DNA from 2 places in the Thermovenabulum sp. genome. Region 1 is predicted to be linked to the other one. Evidence: a T-box and tRNA genes for the amino acid it is inferred to sense, from the RefSeq annotation. Region 1 holds a T-box; the other holds one or more tRNA genes.
The links. The T-box of region 1 lies ahead of ACPLOV_RS03405 (valine--tRNA ligase). A T-box ahead of a tRNA ligase gene usually reads a tRNA of that ligase, here a tRNA-Val.

Region 1 (10,291 bases):
TTACGACATCATCTTCTTTTGCACAGTTTAAGGCTATATTTAATGCTTTTTCTATATCATCTTCGTTGATAACAGGAATATTTTTTAAAGAAAGTCCTTCAATTGCTTCTTTCAGCTCTTTTGAAGTTAAAGCTCTTGGGCTTTCGGGTTTTGTGGCAATTATCATATCTGCAATGGGTACAAGTATTTTAAGCATATTAATATAATCTTTATCCTTCAAAATTCCAAGAACGAAAATTTTTCTTTTACCGCCAAAATAGTTTAAAACCGACTTTTTTAGCACCTCGCAACCTGCTTCATTATGAGCTCCATCTATAATCACATAAGGTTTTTCTTTCAATATCTCAAATCTTCCCGCCCATCTGGCATTATATAAACCCGCTGCCACCTTTTCTTTAATAACAGGAATACCATAATCGCTAAGAACTTCCACCGCACCTACCGCTGTTGAAGCATTTGAAAGTTGATGCCGGCCCAAAAGGGTAATTTTTAGGTTTTCGTAATAATTTTTTATCGAGCATAGTTCAAAAGTTTGTCCGGAAAGATCATCATTTAAAAGTTTAAACTTTATATGTTCCCCTACTTTGTACAGTTTTGAATCCGTCTCTTTACATGTTTCTTCAATTACTTTCATGGCTTCATCTACCTGAAGGGAAGTTACTACAGGAACTTTTTTCTTTATAATACCACACTTTTCCTTGGCGATTTCTTCTAAGGTATTTCCTAAGTATTCCTTATGGTCAAAGCTGATTGGGGTTATCACGCTCACAAGGGGAACTACCACATTGGTAGCATCCAGTCTTCCTCCCATTCCCACTTCGAGCACGAGAAAGTCAACATCTTTATCTTTGTAGTAAGAAAAAGCTAAAGCTGTAACTACTTCAAATTCCGTAGGCGGCTCAATGCCCTGCTTTTTCATAACTTCCAATGCTTTAAAAACCTCTAATGCATGCTGCACCAGATCTTCATCGGCAATGTTTTCTCCGTTTAATCTTATTCTCTCATTAAAGACTTCTAAGTAGGGTGAGGTATAAAGCCCCACCCTGTACCCGTGAGCTCTCAAAATAGAATCGATCATGGAAGATGTGGACCCTTTCCCATTGGTGCCAGCAATATGAATTACCTTTATATCCTCCTGGGGATTACCCAGAATCTCCAAAAGCTTTTTTATCCTGAAAAGTCCCGGCTTAATACCAAACCTTTGCATACCGTGAATTTTCAAAAGTACATCCTCAACGGTCCACATACAATCAGCCCTCTTTCTTATTCATTTTGTAAAAGTAAAAGCCTTTTTTCTATCTTGCTTATTTTATCCTTATATTCTTCGGCTTTTAACCTCTCTTTTTCAACTACTTCTCTCGGAGCCTTATTTACGAAGTTTTCATTGCCCAGTTTTCTTTCCGCCCTTTCCAGCTCCTCCCTTAATTCTTCCCTTTCTTTCCTTAATCTTTCTATTTCCAGATCTACATCTATTAAACCTTCCACCGGTACGTAAATTTCAGCTCCCTTTACCACCGTGCTCATAGCTTTTTTCGGGAAAACTTCTTTTTCTATAAATTCGGCTTTGTCTACCTTTGCAAGGAAATATATGATATCCATATTATCCCGGAATAATCCTTCTATATCCTTTTGCGTGGCTTTAATCAAAATTCCCGCTTTTTTGGAAGGCGGCACATTCATTTCCGCCCGTATATTACGAATTCCTCTTATTGCCTCCATTAAAACTTCCATTTTTTCTATATCATCAAAATTGTAAGCGGGATTTACCTTCGGCCACTCGGATACCATTACGCTTTTACCTTCATGGTGCAACTGTTGCCAGATTTCTTCGGTTATGAAAGGCATAAAAGGATGTAAGAGTTTAAGAGAATTTTCCAGGACGGTATAAAGTACACCTTTCGTAATATTTTTCGCCTCTTCCTTTTCACCGCTGAGATCTATTTTTGCCATTTCTATATACCAATCGCAAAACTCACTCCAGAAAAAGTCGTAAATTTTAGAAGCCGCAATGCCTATTTCAAATTTTTCCAGAAAATCGGTTACTTCTCCGATTACATTGTTCAATCTTGCCAGTATCCAGCGGTCTTTTAATGATAATTTTTCAATTTCAATCTTTTCGGGAACGTAGCCTTCCAGATTCATCAGCACAAAGCGGGAAGCATTCCAGATTTTATTGGCAAAATTCCTGCTGTGTTCAACTTTTTCCCAGTAAAATTTCATGTCATTGCCGGGGGTATTTCCGGTACTCAATGAAAACCTCAATGTATCCGCACCATATTTTTCGATTACCTCCAACGGGTCTATGCCGTTCCCCAAGGATTTACTCATTTTTCTCCCTAGGGCATCCCTTACAAGTCCCGTTATTACTACGTATTCAAAAGGTTCCTTCTTCATAAACTCCATTGCTGAAAAGATCATCCTCGCTACCCAGAAGAAAATTATATCGTATCCCGTTACTAAAACCGAAGTTGGGTAGAAATACTCCAGATCCTCAGTTTTTTCAGGCCATCCGAGGGTAGAAAAGGGCCATAAAGCAGAGCTAAACCACGTATCCAAAACATCCGGATCCTGTTCTAAATTTTTGCTTTTACATTTTGGACATTCCTTAAGGTCTTCCCTTGATACGGTCATTTCATTACAATCCCTGCAGTACCACGCGGGAATTCTATGACCCCACCAGAGCTGCCTTGAAATACACCAGTCATGGATGTTTTCCAGCCAGTTTATATAAATTTTTGTAAATCTTTCAGGCACGAATTTTACCTTTCCGTCTTTTACCACCTGAATTGCAGGTTCTGCCAGAGGCTTCATTTTTACGAACCACTGTTTTGAAACCATCGGTTCCACCACGGTATCGCAACGATAACAGTGTCCTATGCTGTGATTTATATCATTGATTTTAACAAGTAAGTCCTTCGCTTTAAGTTCTTCCACTATTAATTTTCTTGCTTCATATCTATCAAGACCTGCATACTTTCCTGCGTTCTCATTCATCTTGCCCTCTTCATTCATAACTTTGACAACGGGCAGTTTATGCCTTAAGCCAATTTCAAAATCATTCGGATCGTGACCGGGAGTAATTTTAACAGCACCGGTGCCAAATTCCATATCCACATATTCATCGGCAATTATTGGTATTTCCCTTTCCATGATTGGAAGAATTACTTTTTCCCCTATTAAATGTTTATACCTTTCATCTCCCGGATTTACTGCTACCGCTACATCACCGAGCATTGTCTCGGGTCTTGTTGTAGCAATTTGGATAAAGCCCTTTCCATTTTTAAAAGGATATTTAATATAATACAGCTTACCCTGATGCTCCTCGTATTCCACTTCTATGTCCGAAAGCGTTGTTTTACAGGTAGGACACCAGTTAATAATATAGTCTCCCCTGTAAATCAGCCCTTTTTCATATAAACTTACAAAAACTTCCCTCACCGCTTTACTTAAACCCTCATCAAGAGTAAATCTAAATCTCGACCAATCGCAGGAAGCACCCAATTTTTTGAGCTGATTTACTATGGTGCCGCCGTATTTTTCTTTCCATGCCCATACCCGTTCTAAGAATTTTTCCCTGCCCAGGTCGTATTTTGAAAGTCCTTCCTGGGCTAATTGTTCCTTAACCTTCGCTTCAGTAGCTATGCCGGCATGGTCCGTCCCGGGAAGCCATAACGTGGGAATTTGCTGCATCCTTTTAAATCTTATTAATATATCCTGAAGGGTATTATTAAGAGCATGTCCCATATGAAGATTACCCGTAACATTGGGCGGTGGAATAACTATTGTAAAAGGTTTTTTGCTTTTATCAATTTTTGCTCTAAAAAGGTCATTTTCTTCCCAATATTTATACCATTTCTCCTCCACATTTTTAGGATCGTACACCGAAGGCAAGTTTACCGTCATTTATAAAACCTCCTCCAAAAAATTTTTTTAAACTATAAGCATTTTTCTTTATAAATTCCATTACCAAAGTAAAAATTAAAAGCCTCTCACCCGATAAAGGGCGAAAGGCTTTTTTCGCGGTACCACCTTAATTCCCGAATAAAAAATTTTTATTCGGGCACTCATGAAATTAACGGTTTAATCCGTTCCCGGCTACTTTTTCGCCGGGAAAGCTCCGGGGCGACCTTCAAAAGCTTTCCTTAAGAAGGCTTTCACCAAAGATGCCTTCCTCTCTTTTAAGGAAAAACTTTTTACTCCTCCCCTTCAATGCCTCTTTTTATTCAGTTGTTTATATAAATTTTAGCTTCATTACCTTTCTGTGTCAAGTTAGAATATAAGAAGTTTGATATTCTTATTCTGAATTCACGCACTTAACAAAAACCTTCCTTTGCCTTGGTCCATCGAATTCGCAGAAAATTATCCCCTGCCAGGTTCCCAAAACAAGTTCGCCCTTTTCTATCGCAAGCATCACGGAACTTCCAATGAGCGATGCTTTTAAATGAGCATCGGAGTTTCCTTCCGCGTGCCTGTAGTCTCCTCTTTGAGGTATTAACTTATTCAGGGTATTAATAATATCGATTTTTACATCCTCATCGGCATTTTCGTTTATCGTTACTCCCGCAGTGGTATGAGGTGTGAAAACAAAGCAAAGCCCGTCCTTTACACCGGACTCCGATACGGCTTTTTTTATCTCTGAGGTTATATCCACCATTTGGGTCCTTGCAGTAGTATTGATACTTATTATTTTCATAGCATCTCCTCCAAATTTGTGTATAGCCACATATTAAATTTAGTATTGAACAAGTTAAGATTTCCCGCTCATTTATCCCCTTACCTCACCTTTAATCCCCGGTATCTGTTTAATCCCGCCGCTACTTCCTGGGGCCTGGGCAGAGCTAAGTTCCCCGGATGCTTCCCGTAAAAGGGTGAAATTATTTCAAGGCCGTATTTTTCTATATCGGCAAAGACCATTTCCACGATTTCCTTTAGCGTCCTTTTACCGTCAACGTATTTTTTCACCGCGTACCTTATGATTTCACCAACGGCACTGGTCTGGCTTTTGTCCACCAGCTGTTCCACGTAATCCAGCTCTATGAATTCTCCTCCGTACTGCAGGGTATCCACGTCCCTGGATTTTATTTTTTCTTTACCCCTTAGCTCTAAACCCTCTTTCATAATAACTCTTGGGGTCACAGTAATGGGACCCTCCGCTCTTTCTACCTTCCGGTCGGTCTTTAATTGGAAAGCTATTTTTCTTGCCTCCTTTGTTACATTGTAAGGCCTGTAATCCTGCATTTTTATAACACAGTCGGCCACATCAAAGTAATCACCGCTTCCCCCCATAACAAGAATTGTAGAAATGCCCATTTCTTCGTAAAGCTGTCTTACTCTGTCAATGAAAGGCGTAATAGGTTCTTTTTCTTTTGCCACGAGTTTTTGCATCCTGGCATCTCTTATCATGAAATTTGTAGCACAGGTATCCTCATCCAGTAAAAGAAGGCTCGTTCCAATTTCCACCGCTTCCATAATATTTGCTGCCTGGGATGTGCTTCCGCTGGCATTTTCTGTTGAAAACCTCTTGGTATCCTGACCGTCAGGAAGGTTTGAAATAAAAGGGCTAATATCTACTTTTTCCACCCTCCTTCCGTCTTCCGCTCGTATTTTTACCGCATCTTTCACTGTAATGACAAATTCCCTGCCGTCCCCCGGAATATGGTTATAAACTCCCCTTTCAAGGGCTTTCAAAAGGGTGGTTTTGCCATGATATCCTCCGCCTACAATAAGAGTAACCCCTTTTTTTATACCCATTCCTGTAATTTTCCCGTTATTGGGCAGTTCAATTTCTACCCTCAGACTTTCCGGTGATATAAAAGGGATGACCTTGCCCTTTTTTAAGGGTTTATCGCTTATTCCGCTTTCCCGGGGTAAAATAGAGCCGTCTTTTATAAAAGCCACTAATCCCATATCCAAAAGAATTTTTCTTATATATTCTTGATCCTCATAAAGCTTCACCCAATTTTCGGCTTCTTTTTTATCGTAATTTTCATAGGTAAGAGCCCTTTTTACCAGGATGGGTAAAAATTCAAAGAAAATTCGTTCTGCGGATTTAGAATTAATTTTCCGACCGAATGCCGGAAGGCCTATGCTTATCCTTGCCTCGATGAAATCATTGTCTATTTTTACTGAAGTTCTCTCAAGGATTTCCTGCCCTCCACAGTCTATAAATATAACTCCGCTATTACCCGTTCCTTTGATCTTCGGTAATTTCAATATTTCCCCATATATCTTTCTTGATATGTAATCTTCAAAAGCTATTCTGCGTTCTTTTGTATAAAAAAGCTTTTCATCAAAGCCCGCTGCTTTTTGGGCAACCCTTACCCGGACCCGGGAAGGAGGTGCAAAGGGGTCAGACTGGACATGGTCTATATAAAGAACAAATTGTTCAAAATCGTATACCCCTTCAATATTCTTGTAAGCTTTATATCCGTTATTGTTTATCCTGTTTAAAGTTTCATATAATTCCATCTTATTCTTCATATTTTTCACCTCGATTAATATATTATTTAATTACTGCTTTCATTTAAAATATTATAACTTCTAATGGCAAAATTCAAAACAAAAAAAGGAGGCCTTTTCAGGCCTCCTTTTTTTCTTCCTGAATGTCTTCCAGCTTAATAATCTTGTCTATGGAAATATCCACCTTTTCCACTTTGTATCCCGTTAAGGTCTCAACTTCACTTATAATCTTTTCTCTGACCTTTTGTGCCACCTCAGGAATTTTCACACCATAAATTACGCTAAGGTTTACCTCAAAAGAAACCGTTCCAATATTGTCCTCAGCATCCACGGGATCCCGTTTTTTAACCTTTATCTGGGGAGCAAATCTTTCGGTAAAAGCTTTGGTAATACCCGAAAAAGTCCATTTCTTTTCCTCTCTTATCACATCTTCCACCTTATGCATGGCTTCCTTCGCAATTTCAAAAAACACAGATTCACTTATAGACGTTCTGCCATCCACCATAGGTTTTCCCTCCTTTTGTAACCTTATTTTTCTTATATGTCTTATTATATCATAATATTCCTCATAAATTATTTTAATTTTTATATTTTTTCTTCAGATTTTCGATCTCTTTTAACCTTTCTGCATAAAACTTTTCCTTTCCCTGGTCAGTTGGAAAATAATATCTTGTTCCTTTAATATTTTTCGGCAAACATTCCATATCCGCTACCTTCTCTTTATAGTCATGGGCGTATTTATAACCTTTACCGTACCCCAGTTCTTTCATTAAAGGTGTAGGCGCATTCCTCAAATGTAATGGAACCGGCTCAGAAAAGTTATTTATCGCATCCTCTCTTGCCTTATTATATGCCGTATAAAGGGCATTAGATTTTGGACAAAGGGCTAAATATACCGCTGCTTGAGCAAGGTTCAACGCTGCTTCCGGCAATCCGACAAATTGAACTGCTTGAAAAGCTGAAACTGTAATTACCAACGCCTCCGGATCCGCAAGCCCTACGTCTTCCGAAGCCACCCTTATCAACCTTCGTGCTATATAAAGTGGATCTTCGCCCGATTCTATCATACGGGCAAGCCAGTAAAGCGTTGCATCCACATCGCTATTCCGGATAGACTTATGAAGGGCGGAAATTAAGTTATAATGCTCTTCACCTTTTTTATCGTAGAGCAAAACTTTCTTTTGAAAGGCATCTTCTATTTCTTTAACGGTAATATTATAAGTTCCATCATCCGCTATTGTAGCTTTTAAAAAAGCAAGTTCCAAGGTATTCAATGCAACCCTGGCATCCCCATTGGAGAAACTTGCAATCCTGTAAAGGAGCTCCTCATCCAGCTTTATTTTGTACCTACCCAGGCCCCGCTCTTCATCCTTTAACGCTTTTTTTAATATTTTTACGATATCCTCTTTTCTTAAAGGATTCAATACGAATACTTTCAAACGAGACAGTAATGCCGAATTCAGCTCAAAGGAAGGATTTTCGGTGGTAGCTCCAATTAAAATAATGTCCCCTCTTTCCACATAGGGTAAAAATGCATCCTGCTGGGCTTTATTGAACCGATGTATTTCGTCCACAAATAAGATGGTTCTTACACCGAATCTTTTATTTTCCTGGGCTTCCTTCATAACTTCTTTTATTTCCCCGATTCCAGACATCACCGCGCTGAAATTTAAAAACTTAGCATCCACCTTTTTTGAAATAATCATCGCAAGGGTGGTTTTCCCGACGCCCGGTGGCCCCCAGAAAACCATCGAGGGAATATTTTTGCTTTCGATAAGCTGTCTTAAAAGTCCCTTTTCCGAAAGAAGGTGCTCCTGACCTGTAAATTCATCAAAATCTCTTGGACGCATTCTTTCTGCCAATGGGATATTAATTTTTTTATTATTATCAAAAATGGAAGATTGAATATCCATAAACCTTTCCCTTCTTTAATGCACAATATTAAATTCTTTATACTTGTTTTGATAATCCTGTATTTTCGTATCTATTCGTTCCACCCTTGCCCATCTTATACCGTTTTTAATAAAATTAAGTAATATATCTATCTTCTCCTCTTCACCTTCCACTTCCAATTCTACGCTAAAATCCGGCATATTTTTTACATAACCTTTCAGCCCCAGTTCCTTAGCTTTCATCAATACGGAATACCTTAGCCCAACTCCTTGGACTATCCCGTAAATTCTTGCATATACCGTCTTTTTCATGTTTACCCCCTGTCATAATTTTCTTTTACTTATATTTTATCTTTTTTTCATTCCCTTTTTAACTTATAATTATATCATGATAAAAAAAATGTTAATTATCCTGTAATGGGAGGAAATTTTTATGAGTTTCATAGACTTGAGAAGCGATACCGTCACTCTGCCCACTCCTGAAATGCGCGAAGCAATGTTTAAAGCTGAAGTAGGTGATGATGTATACGGTGAAGACCCCACGGTAAACAAATTAGAAGAAATGGCGGCTGATATAATGGGAAAAGAAGCTGCCCTATTTGTGACAAGCGGCACCCAGGGCAATCAAATAGCAGTAATGACTCATACCCAGCCTGGAGATGAAATTATTCTGGAAGAACGCTGCCACATAATTACCTATGAGGTAGGTGGAATTGGAAGGCTTTCGGGAGTTCAGGCTAAAACAATTTACGGTAAATACGGTTTTATGTCTCCAGAAGATATCGAAGCATCCATAAGGGAAGAAAACATTCACTACCCCCGCACTTCTTTGATTTGTATTGAAAACACCCACAACCGGGCAGGGGGTACGGTAATGCCCTTAGATTTATTAAAAAAGACAAAAGAAGTTGCCGAAAAATACGGTATCCCGGTACATATGGACGGGGCGAGAATTTTCAATGCGGCTACTTATCTCGAGGTGGATGTTAAAGAAATTGCAAAGTACGCCGATAGTATAATGTTTTGTCTTTCAAAAGGATTATGCGCTCCTGTAGGTTCAATGCTCGTAGGTTCAAAAAAGTTTATTGATAAAGCACGAAAGTTCAGGAAAATGCTGGGAGGCGGAATGCGCCAGGCGGGCTTTCTTGCAGCCTGCGGAATAATTGCTTTAGAAAAGATGACAAAAAGGCTAAAGGAAGACCATGAAAACGCGCGGATTCTTGCCGAAGGTCTTTCCAAAATCCCGGGAATAGCATTGGATTTAAACACCGTTCAGACCAATATAGTGATCTGCGATATATCGGGATTAAAAATGAACGGAAATGAATTTTCTAAAATGCTTTTAAAAAATGGAATTAAAGTAAACGGCTCAAATAATTTTTATGTCAGATTCGTTACTCATTACGGCATCAGTAAAGAAGATATATTATACACCCTGGAAGTAATTGAAAAATTAACGACAATTTAAAAATGGAGGCAGGCAATGAATAAAAACTTTGGCAAATGGTTTTTAACAAAGGTCAAAAAAGCTATTATAAATTACAATATGATAGAAAATAATGATAGAATTGCCGTAGGGGTATCCGGCGGGAAAGATTCCGCAGCGCTACTATACATTCTCGACCTGGTTAGGAAAAATTCACCTCTAAAGTTCGATATAGTTGCCATTTCCGTAGACTTAGGTTTTGGAATGGATTACACTCCTTTAAAGGAATTTTGTGAAAAAATTAATATCCCTTTGCATCTAGTTCCCTCAGAAATTGGGAAGATTGTCTTTGAAATCCGAAAGGAAAAAAATCCATGCTCTTTGTGCTCCAAAATGAGAAGAGGGGCTTTAGACAGTGCGGCTTTAAAGCTCGGGTGTAATAAGGTAGCCCTTGCTCATCATGCAGATGATGCATCCGAAACTCTTCTTTTAAATTTAATTTTTACCGGCAGGT
Region 2 (10,291 bases), on a different contig from region 1:
ATTTTTTCTAAAAATTTAAGGGACAGGATAAATCCACCTGTCCCATGAAGCCTAAAGATAGAAATAAGCTTATAAAAGCATTACCCTTAGGCGTAAACCTTATCGGCAATTGCCGTAAGGTGAGAAGGTGGAATCCTTCTACTTAAAAGCCTATAATTACTCACGTAAACTAATATATCATTTGCCAATTTTAATGTCAATGATTATTGTTTATTTTTTACTTTTTCTTTTACTTCGTTAATAAAGTTTTCTATTGTGTAATTTCCAAGATCTCCTTTTTCCCTGCTCCTTACCGAAATTGTGTTGCTCATTTCTTCTTTTTCACCAACTATTATCATGTAAGGAATCTTTTGAAGCTGGGCTTCACGAATCTTGTAACCAATTTTTTCATTCCTTTCATCCAATTCCACGCGAATATCCTGTTCTTCTAAAATTTCCTTTACCTTTCTTGCGTATTCAAGATATTTTTCGCTAATAGGTAAAACCCTTACCTGCACAGGAGAAAGCCATACAGGAAATGCTCCTGCATAATGTTCGATTAAAATACCTATAAATCTCTCTATGCTGCCAAAAACTACCCGGTGAATCATTACGGGCCTGTGTTTTTCACCATCAGGACCTATATAAGTTAGGTCAAAGCGCTCCGGCATCATAAAATCAAGCTGTATTGTGCCGCATTGCCATGTTCTTCCAATGCTATCTTTTAAGTGAAAATCTATTTTAGGCCCGTAAAAAGCACCATCTCCTTCATTTATTTTGTAATTTAATCCCTTCTTTTCTAAAGCGCCTTTCAGTGCATTCGTAGCCTTCTCCCATAGTTCATCAGAACCCATTGAATTTTCTGGCCTTGTAGACAGTTCCACATGATATTCAAAGCCGAATACCTTATAAAAATAATCCACCAAGTCAATTACTCCCAAAATCTCATCTTCAATCTGCGATGGCATCATGAAAATATGAGCATCATCTTGAGTAAAACATCTTACTCTTAAAAGGCCATGAAGAACTCCGGACAATTCATGCCGGTGAACAATTCCAAGTTCAGCAAGTTTTAAAGGAAGTTCCTTATAACTGTGGACATCCGTTTTATAAAGAAGCATTCCTCCCGGACAGTTCATGGGTTTTATAGCAAAACCCTGTTCATCAATTGTAGTAAAATACATATTCTTCTTATAATGATCCCAGTGCCCAGATCTCTTCCATAATTCTTCATTTAGAATTATCGGTGTTTTTATTTCCTGATACCCACGCTTTTTATGCTCCCTTCTCCAAAAATCTATCAACAGGTTCCACAATACCATTCCTTTTGGGTGAAAGAAAGGAAAACCCGGACCTTCTTCGTGCAAGCTAAATATACCGAGTTCTTTCCCCAATTTTCTATGATCCCTTTTCTTAGCTTCTTCTATTCTGAAAATATACTCTTCCAGCTGTTTTTTATCAGGGAAGGAGGTCCCGTAAATTCTCTGCAACATTTTGTTTTTTTCATCACCCTTCCAGTAGGCACCGGCTAAGCTTGTAAGTTTAAATGCCTTAATATAGCCCGTAGAAGGGACGTGGGGTCCTGCACAAAGGTCAATGAACTCTCCCTGTCTGTAAAAACTAATTGTCGCGTCTTCAGGCAAATTTTCCAGCAATTCAATTTTATAAGGCTCATCCATTTTTTTAAGAAGCTCGATGGCATCTTCCTTGGTAACTTCAATTCTCTCAATAGGAAGGTTCTCTTCAATGATTTTTTTCATTTCTTTCTCTATTTTTTCAAAGTCTTCCGTAGAAAAACTTTCATCCCTGTCAAAATCGTAGTAAAACCCCTCATCAATGGCCGGTCCAATGGCAAGTTTGGTTTCCGGAAACAATCTTTTAACCGCCTGCGCAAGTACATGAGAAGTAGAATGCCTGTAAGCCCTTTTTCCTTCTTCGTCTTCAAAGGTTAAAATTTTTATTTCCCCATCCTGATTCAATTTAGTCCTTAGATCAACCACGACACCGTTTACTTCTGCCACTAAAGCTGTCTTTTTTTTGTCGGGAAAATACATTTTAATTAAATCAAAAACAGTAATTCCCTTTTCTATTTCTCTTTCAATCCCATCAACCTTTACCTTAATTAATTCCATCTCAGACCCTCTCCTTTGAATTTATACTAAAAAAACCTCTCATCCCCCGAATCAAGGGACGAGAGGTTATCTCCCGTGGTTCCACCCTACTTAATTACTTTTTCGCTATAAAGGGCATACCCCAATGGCTCGGAGGTGGTCTTCAGCTTGCTATTCTCAGGGCTTTCCCACCTTTTTCGCCCCTCTCTGGGAGAAATCACAAGCTTACTCGTCTCCTCATTGCCTAATTTTTAAGTTTTTAATTATATGATAATAAAAAGCAAAAAAATGTCAAGAAAAATTTACATCTTTAAAAATACCGAAACCAGCGCTTGAAGAAGGCCTATAAAAAAGCCTATTAATCCTCCTAAAATTTCTATCTGCCTTAACTCCCTCTTTGAAAGTTTAATTATCAATTCTTCTAACTTTATGATATCAAAAGAATTTATTTTTTCTTCTACAAGCTTGCCTATTTTTATTTCTTCTCTCGCTTTGTTCATTATGTCTCTTTTTAAATCTTCTATTACGGGCAGACCATAATAATCAATAGCTTCATTAAAAAAATTCGAAACCATTTTTTTTGGTATAAATAAAGGTAGTTTGTCTATAATTCGGTCATTAAGTATATTTTTTATCTTATCTAAAATTTCATATTTTAAGGAGCTACTTGTTAACAGGGCAGCAAATTCTTCAAAGGATAAAATTTCACTCTCCAAAGCAATCCCTATATTTTTAGCTATTTCAAATCGTCTTTTAGGAATAATTCCTTGAAATTTAATCCCAAAAAAATTTATTGGTTCAACAGGCCAAAAAATTAACTTTATGGCAAGTAAATTGGTAATCCAGCCTATAAACCCCCCGATAACCGGCATAGCAATTAAAAAGAAATAAAATTTCAATGCAATCACCATACCCTATTTTTTTGGTTTAACCTTACTGCAGAGAATGCAATCTTCGCAAATAGTAACCCTTTCTTCAAAAATATTTAAAACTGCATCGTAAACATCCCTTTTCGAATCCAGTATCTCTCCGTGAATCACTATCTTTTTGGGAGCCAGATTTATAAGCAAGCTTATCAAAATATCGTCCTTACTCAATGATCCATTTTTCTTTAATAAATCTTCTATCTCATTATCTTTAATATCTTTTAATTCCCCATCAAGAAGTAAAACTTCCTTTCCCTTAAAAAATAAATTAACCACTTCTTTTTTGGGTTCCAAATTTTTTACAAAAAATTTTAACAGTGCCATGAAATCTTTGTATTCCTTTTCTATTAAAAGCTCATCGACAGCTTTATCAACAGCTTCTTCAATTATATCTATATAACTTTTTAACCTGAAGTTAATAAACCCTTCTATAATAAAAATTTCATTTTCTTCAATAAATTCTTTAACCTTTTGTTTAATTTTTTCTTTTCTTTCATGATAATCCGGAATTACCAGAGCCGGTTCTTTACTTTCGGACAATATTTTTAAGGCTATGTCATAAGTTCTTGCCCTGTCTTCCGGTTTTAAATAAAAATGTATTTTATCCAGTATCTCGCAAATTACCCTGGGTTCCCAAAAATTTATTATTATTTTACTAATTGTTTCGGATAACTTATTTTTTAATAATATTTTACCTTCATCACCGTATAACTCGTAATATAATTTATAAAAACTAAGTGGTTCCTTCTCTTCTTTAATTAGGAAAATATTTATGTTATTTTTTTTCAATTCATCAATAAGGTTTCTAATTTCTTTTTCAAAAAAATATATATCATGAAATGTTCCTATGGAGAAACATTTCACGTTAACCACTCCCTTCCCTTTTTACTATTATATTTCATGGGAACAAAGCATATACGACAAAAGAAAGGGAGGGCTTCCTGAAATTAACAAATTAAAAATAAAAAAAATGGTGGGCGCTGTAAGGATTGAACTTACGACCCCTTCCGCGTCAAGGAAGTGCTCTCCCACTGAGCTAAGCGCCCACAATTTCTTATATTTGTTTGCGTTTTTTATTTTATCATATAATTGATAAATAAGTCAAGTTTTTAGGATAATCATGCCAAAAGAAACTAAGGGTTGATATTTACCAACCCTTAGTTTCTTATGATTTATTATTTAAATTCATTTTACTGGTATTCTCAGGACTTGACCCGGATATATGGTTTCCTCAGGTCCCCTGAGGTTATTAGCCTGCACAATTGCCTCTACAGTAGTATCGAATAATGCTGCAATGCGGCTCAAGGTATCACCCGGTTGAACTTCATAATAAGCTTCATGCCTTATAACAGGATTCATCATTGTAAATGGATGATGCTCGTCATAATTATCATGGCCATTTCGCGGAATAAAGAGAAATTGACCGGGATAAATTGTCAGGTCATCGCGTATCCAATTATGTCTTAAAATTTCTTTTACTGATACTCCAAACCGAGATGCTATTAAATTTAGCGAATCTCCAGGTTGCACAATATATATTATCATACGTATCCCTCCTTCGATATCATAATATTCAATAAAAGCCAAATGTTTACACGATACAATAGAAACTAAATTACTATAATAATAATTTTTAGGTCTAAAATGGGTATTTGAATATAAATTGTTATAGTAAAAAAATATTTTAAAAATAAAAAAGCACTTTACTCAGATGCCTGCAATGCTAAACATCTGATAAAGTGCCTGTAATAATTTGTAACTTTTGATTTAGAACCAAAAAAATAAAAAAGATGACTGCTCATCTTTTTTTTATCGTCGATTATTTATTTTCATTATTATTTCTTTATTAATTTTACAAGTGGTGCCGGGGACCGGAATCGAACCGGTATGGGTATTTCTACCCGCAGGATTTTAAGTCCTGTGCGTCTGCCTGTTCCGCCACCCCGGCAGATTAGATTATGGAGGCGGCACCCAGATTCGAACTGGGGAATAAAGGTTTTGCAGACCTCTGCCTTACCACTTGGCTATGCCGCCGTAAATAAAAAAATGGAGCGGAAGACGGGATTTGAACCCGCGACCCTCGCCTTGGCAAGGCGATGCTCTACCGCTGAGCCACTTCCGCATTTTGATGGTGCCTTGGGGCGGAATCGAACCACCGACACGAGGATTTTCAGTCCTCTGCTCTACCGACTGAGCTACCAAGGCTCAAAAAATATGGCGACCCAGAAGGGGCTCGAACCCTCGACCTCCAGCGTGACAGGCTGGCGTTCTAAACCTACTGAACTACTGGGCCGCGCATGGTGGGCGAAACAGGGCTCGAACCTGTGACCCCATGCTTGTAAGGCATGTGCTCTCCCAGCTGAGCTATCCGCCCGCGAGACAATTCTTAGTATACCCGATAATTTATAGAGTGTCAAAGCCAAATTTGCTTAATTTGCCGGGAAATTTGTTACTTTTTTTATATATACGCATGTTTTTTCCTTCTTTCTTGTTATTGCATTTTGTTGCTCTTATAATTTACTCCTTTTCTTCCTTCTTTAAATCTATTTTTCCGTCCTTTCTATCCATTTCTTCTTCGGCAAGATTTATCATCTTTTTAACCATATGTCCTCCAATTTTCCCCACCTCTCTTGTAGTCATATTTTCATATCCTCTCTTTTTTATATCATCATCCAAATGAAGCTCTTTTGCAACTTCCTCCTTCAAACTTTCCAGTTCATCCTTAGATTTTGGGTTAACCGGTTTTTTTCTTCCCATATAAATACCTCCAAAAAGACTTTTTTCTTATATTTTCCAAAAAAAATTATCTTTATGCATTGGCTTCTTCTAATATCTCCTTGAGAGCTTCAATAAATTTATTATTTTCTTCTCTTTTCCCCACCGAAACCCTTAAAGAAAATTTTAATGCTTCGCTGTTATAAATCCTCACCAATATTCCTCTTTTTACAAGTTCCTCAAAAACTTTTTTCGCTTCAATATTTGATTCTAACAAAATAAAATTTGTAGAAGTAGTAAATATCCTGATATTTTTTATGTTCATCAATTCCTCTATCATTCTGTCCCTTTCTTTTATTATTTCACCAATATTATTTAAAAATCTTTCCCTGTTTTTTAATATCAGTGAAGCAGCAGTCTGAGAAAAAAGGTTTACATTGAACGGAAGTTTGACCCTAAAAAGTTCTCTAATTATTTCTTTGTTTCCCAGCGCATAGCCTATTCTTAAGCCGGCTATGGAAAAAATTTTTGACATCGTTCTTATGATAATCAAATTTTCATGTTCAAAGATCATATCCCGGTAAGTTTTACCGCCAAATTCAAAATACGCCTCATCAATGCATATTATCCCATCAAAGCTTTCAATTATTTCTTTTACTGCCTCTTCATTAAAATAATCACCCGTAGGGTTGTTCGGAGAACAAATAAACATTACTTTGTTTTTGGTTCCCATCGAATCTTTTTTTAATCTATCATAATATTCATTTAAATCAATATCGAATCTATAAAATTCTTTGTCTTTTATTTTTACTAATGGAATATTAATAACCTCTGCCCCCGAAATTTTTGCAAAAACCTCATAGCTGGGAAAGGTAGGTGAAAAAATATAAACTTTACTTTCCGGTCCGGCAAAGGCAAAATTGATATCGGCTATTATTTCATCAGCCCCATTTCCTATAAATATTTGCTCTTTTTCTAAGCCGCAGTATTCAGATAATAACTTTCTTAACTCATCAGAATTCGGATCATTGTATAAATTAAAGGGTTTATTTTTTACTTCTTTAAAGATTTCATCCTTTAAATCATCCGGCACATCAAAATAAGATTCGTTGGCATTTAGTTTAATCATAAAATCAGGTCTTTCTTCAAAAAAGGGTTCTATCTCGTATATTTCTTTTCTCAGGTATCTGGTAGTCAAACTATTTCCTCCTTTTCTTGTATATTTATGCATATACTTTTGCGGTACTATATCATATTAAATTATTTTGAGTCAATACTAAAAATAAAGTTGACATTAATCTTTATAATAATAAACTTGTTTGATATAATTAACTGGAAAACTTTTAAAGAAGGGATGGGATTAATTTGAAAGAAAAAGTTCAAGAAGTATTAAATAAAATTCGTCCATCTCTGCAAGCTGACGGCGGAGATGTAGAACTTGTGGATGTGGATGAAAAAGAAGGAATAGTAAAGGTAAGATTAACGGGTAGCTGTTTTGGTTGTCCTTTTTCAACAATGACTTTAAAAAATGGAATCGAACAAATTTTGAAGGAAGAAATTCCACAGGTAAAGGAAGTGAAAGCGGTATAATTAAAGGGAGTACGGTACATTCACCGTACTCCCTATTTTAAATGACATGTATCATTTATTTTCACAATAAAAGCATTCTTTTTAATATCTCCATCATCTTCCACCACAATCTCCGTAATAGAAGCATTTCCTATTTTTATTTTAAAAAAGGCTTCGGTATTTATCCCCAGTATAGCGGATATCACAGCTTTAATTGGACCTCCGTGGGTCACCACGAGGATATTTTTATTTCCCTTGTGGGATCTTGCCATTTCCGAAAGTATATAATCCACCCTATTTATTAACTCTGAAAGGCTTTCTCCTCCAAGTGGTTGTAAACAAAACGGATTATTAAGCCATTCAGTATATTCGTCTTTTTCTTCCTTCATAAGCTCTTCATAGGTTTTACCTTCCCATTTTCCAAAACACAACTCCCTTAAAAGAGGGGTTATCACTACTTTTTTATTGTGAAAATTATTTATTATTTTTGCTGTATTTAAAGCTCTCATAAGATCACTGGAGTAAATTGCTTCAATATTTTCCTCCCGAAACACATTAGCTAATCTCCAGGCCTGTTGCTCCCCTTCTTTACTAAGAGGAATATCCAGCTGCCCCTGATAGCGGGTTTCTTTGTTCCATAAGGTCTCTCCATGTCTTATAAGAAAAATTCTCGGCATATTATTTCACCCATTCCACAATTTTATTTATATAACAGCATTAAAATCAATAAAGAAAATATTTCTCCAAACTCGTTCAAAGCTCCATAAGTATCCCCGGTCATTCCTTTTAATTCCTTCATTATGTAAAAACTAAAAATAAGACCCGAAAAAATTAATGCCGTTAAGAAGTAAAATACTTTTAATTTCAAAATTATGCCGCAAATAATAACGCATATGAATGAAGATATAAAAAATCTTATCCTACCTTTTCCGCAATTAAAAGCTTTGCCCAGGCCTTTTTCCCTTAAATACGGAAAGAAAACGATACCAAAACTAATAAGCCATCTTCCGGCAACCGGTACAATTATTAATAATAGGGGATTTTCTTTTAATATAGATAAAATCCCTGAAAATTTTAAAAGAAAATCAAGAACTATTGCAATTACTCCAAAAGCACCGACCCGGCTATCTTTCATTATTTCCAGCTTTTTTTCCCTTTCTTTTCCACTGAAAATACCGTCAGAAGTATCCGCAAGCCCATCCAAGTGGATACCACCCGTAATAACGGTTTCTGCAGTTAAAATTAATGCACAAAGGAAAGATTCTTCCAGTAATCCTTTTAATGCAAAAAAAATTGCATATAAAATGCCCCCAATAAATGCACCGATTAAAGGAAAAAAACACACCGAGCGCTGTAAATCTTTTTCGGTGATTGGCGTTTTTAAAAATTGAGGAAATCGGGTTAAAAACAAAAGAGCGGTATAAACAGGCAAAGATACCACCTCTATTTAATCTTTAAAGGAATACCCGAAACCATAAAATAGACTTCTTCTGAAGCTTCAGCAATTCTTTGATTGGCTTCACCCAGCAAGTCTCTGTAAAATCTTGCTAATGGGTATTCGGGAACAATCCCTAAACCCACTTCATTTGAGACTATTATAAACTTTGCATTTAACTTTCTCGCGTTTTTAAGCATTTCTTCTAATTCTTGTAAAAATTCTCCCCGGATTCTTTCCTGTAAAAATATATCTTCAGAAAAATCTTTTAAAATCCAGTTTGAAGTATAAAGAGCTATACAGTCTAATAATACGAATTTTAAGTCGTTAATATAATTTTCTTTTGTTATTTTTTCCAACACCTTAGAAACGTAAAGGGGTTCTTCAATGGTTATCCAGTTATAGGGTCTTCTTTTTTTATGATTCTCTATTCTTTTCTCCATTTCTTCATCTTTTGCTTCAGCGGTAGCAATATATATTACCCTGCCGTCAGTATCTCTTGCCAATTTTTCCGCAAAAGAGCTTTTCCCGCTTCTTGCCCCTCCGGTGATAAAAATTATCATCTTTTAATCCTCCCGAAGCTTATGAAAAATCTATTTTTTTATTTTTTATCAATAGATACAGAAAGAAAGGCCCACCCACCAAAGCTGTAATTATACCTACAGGCATTTCAGATGGAGCTATAATCACCCTTGAAAGAGTATCCATCACCATGAGGTAAAGTCCGCCAAATAAAGCAGAAAAAACGTATAGATTTCTATGGTCCGGGCCTATTATCAATCTTGAAATATGGGGTATAATGAGACCCACAAACCCAATTATACCACAAAAAGCAACTGCGGAAGCGGTAAGTAGAGAAGCTGAAATCAAACATAGTTTTTTTAATAATTCCACATCCACTCCGGTGAAAAAAGCGGTTTCTTCACCCAACTGCAAGACGTTCAGTCCTCTTAAAATAAAAAAACCCGCTAAAAATCCTGTTATTCCATAAGGAAGGTTAATAATCACTTCCTTCCATCCCTGATAAGAAAAGCTGCCCAGATGCCAGAAATAAATGTTTTTTAATTTTTCTCCTGAAGCATACATAAGAAACGACACGATAGCGGAAAGAAAACTGCTAACAGCAATTCCCGAAAGCAAAATCGAAAATGAAAGGGTTTTTCCACCAATTCGTGCTATAGACCATACGAGAAATACTGCAAAAAGAGCACCAAGAAAAGAAAAAAAAGGGGTCGCGTTCATTCCCAGAAAATTCATACCTTGAAAATACAAAATAGCCAACGAAGCCCCTAAGGACGCTCCCGATGACGCCCCAATCACGTAAGGATCGGTTAAAGGGTTCCTGAACATTCCCTGATAAATTACTCCTGCACAGGAAAGTTCAGCCCCCACAAGAAAAGAAAGTATTATCCTGGGAAGCCTGAAATTAAGTATTATAACTTTTTCCGCAAAAGTAAAGTTATATTCTCTTTTAGTAAATAAAGATAACAGGATAAGGGGTATCTTTTTTTCCGGTATATAAAAGGCACCCATGCTTATGGAAATTACGCTTCCCA

Region 2: it encodes a tRNA-Val, which carries the amino acid that the T-box ahead of ACPLOV_RS03405 (valine--tRNA ligase) is inferred to sense. The anticodon was not compared.

The regions. Positions count from the first base shown of each region.
Region 1 is NZ_JBNARB010000004.1:75,053-85,343, reverse strand. It holds gene ACPLOV_RS03410 (bifunctional folylpolyglutamate synthase/dihydrofolate synthase) at 1-1,246, opposite strand, end outside; gene ACPLOV_RS03405 (valine--tRNA ligase) at 1,264-3,903, opposite strand; T-box leader at 3,997-4,219, opposite strand; gene ACPLOV_RS03400 (secondary thiamine-phosphate synthase enzyme YjbQ) at 4,295-4,693, opposite strand; gene ACPLOV_RS03395 (ABC-ATPase domain-containing protein) at 4,774-6,480, opposite strand; gene ACPLOV_RS03390 (Asp23/Gls24 family envelope stress response protein) at 6,578-6,964, opposite strand; gene ACPLOV_RS03385 (replication-associated recombination protein A) at 7,038-8,372, opposite strand; gene ACPLOV_RS03380 (acylphosphatase) at 8,388-8,663, opposite strand; gene ltaE (low-specificity L-threonine aldolase) at 8,785-9,819, shown strand; gene ACPLOV_RS03370 (tRNA 2-thiocytidine biosynthesis TtcA family protein) at 9,835-10,291, shown strand, end outside.
Region 2 is NZ_JBNARB010000010.1:19,809-30,099, forward strand. It holds gene thrS (threonine--tRNA ligase) at 204-2,111, opposite strand; gene ACPLOV_RS06525 (DUF445 domain-containing protein) at 2,393-2,989, opposite strand; gene ytxC (sporulation protein YtxC) at 3,005-3,889, opposite strand; tRNA gene ACPLOV_RS06535 (tRNA-Val) at 3,988-4,062, opposite strand; gene ACPLOV_RS06540 (LysM peptidoglycan-binding domain-containing protein) at 4,202-4,561, opposite strand; tRNA gene ACPLOV_RS06545 (tRNA-Leu) at 4,876-4,964, opposite strand; tRNA gene ACPLOV_RS06550 (tRNA-Cys) at 4,976-5,050, opposite strand; tRNA gene ACPLOV_RS06555 (tRNA-Gly) at 5,064-5,138, opposite strand; tRNA gene ACPLOV_RS06560 (tRNA-Phe) at 5,146-5,221, opposite strand; tRNA gene ACPLOV_RS06565 (tRNA-Asp) at 5,232-5,309, opposite strand; tRNA gene ACPLOV_RS06570 (tRNA-Val) at 5,315-5,390, opposite strand; gene ACPLOV_RS06575 (alpha/beta-type small acid-soluble spore protein) at 5,534-5,773, opposite strand; gene hisC (histidinol-phosphate transaminase) at 5,826-6,929, opposite strand; gene ACPLOV_RS06585 (NifU family protein) at 7,097-7,321, shown strand; gene cobC (alpha-ribazole phosphatase) at 7,354-7,977, opposite strand; gene cobS (adenosylcobinamide-GDP ribazoletransferase) at 8,001-8,732, opposite strand; gene cobU (bifunctional adenosylcobinamide kinase/adenosylcobinamide-phosphate guanylyltransferase) at 8,744-9,298, opposite strand; gene ACPLOV_RS06605 (FecCD family ABC transporter permease) at 9,318-10,291, opposite strand, start outside.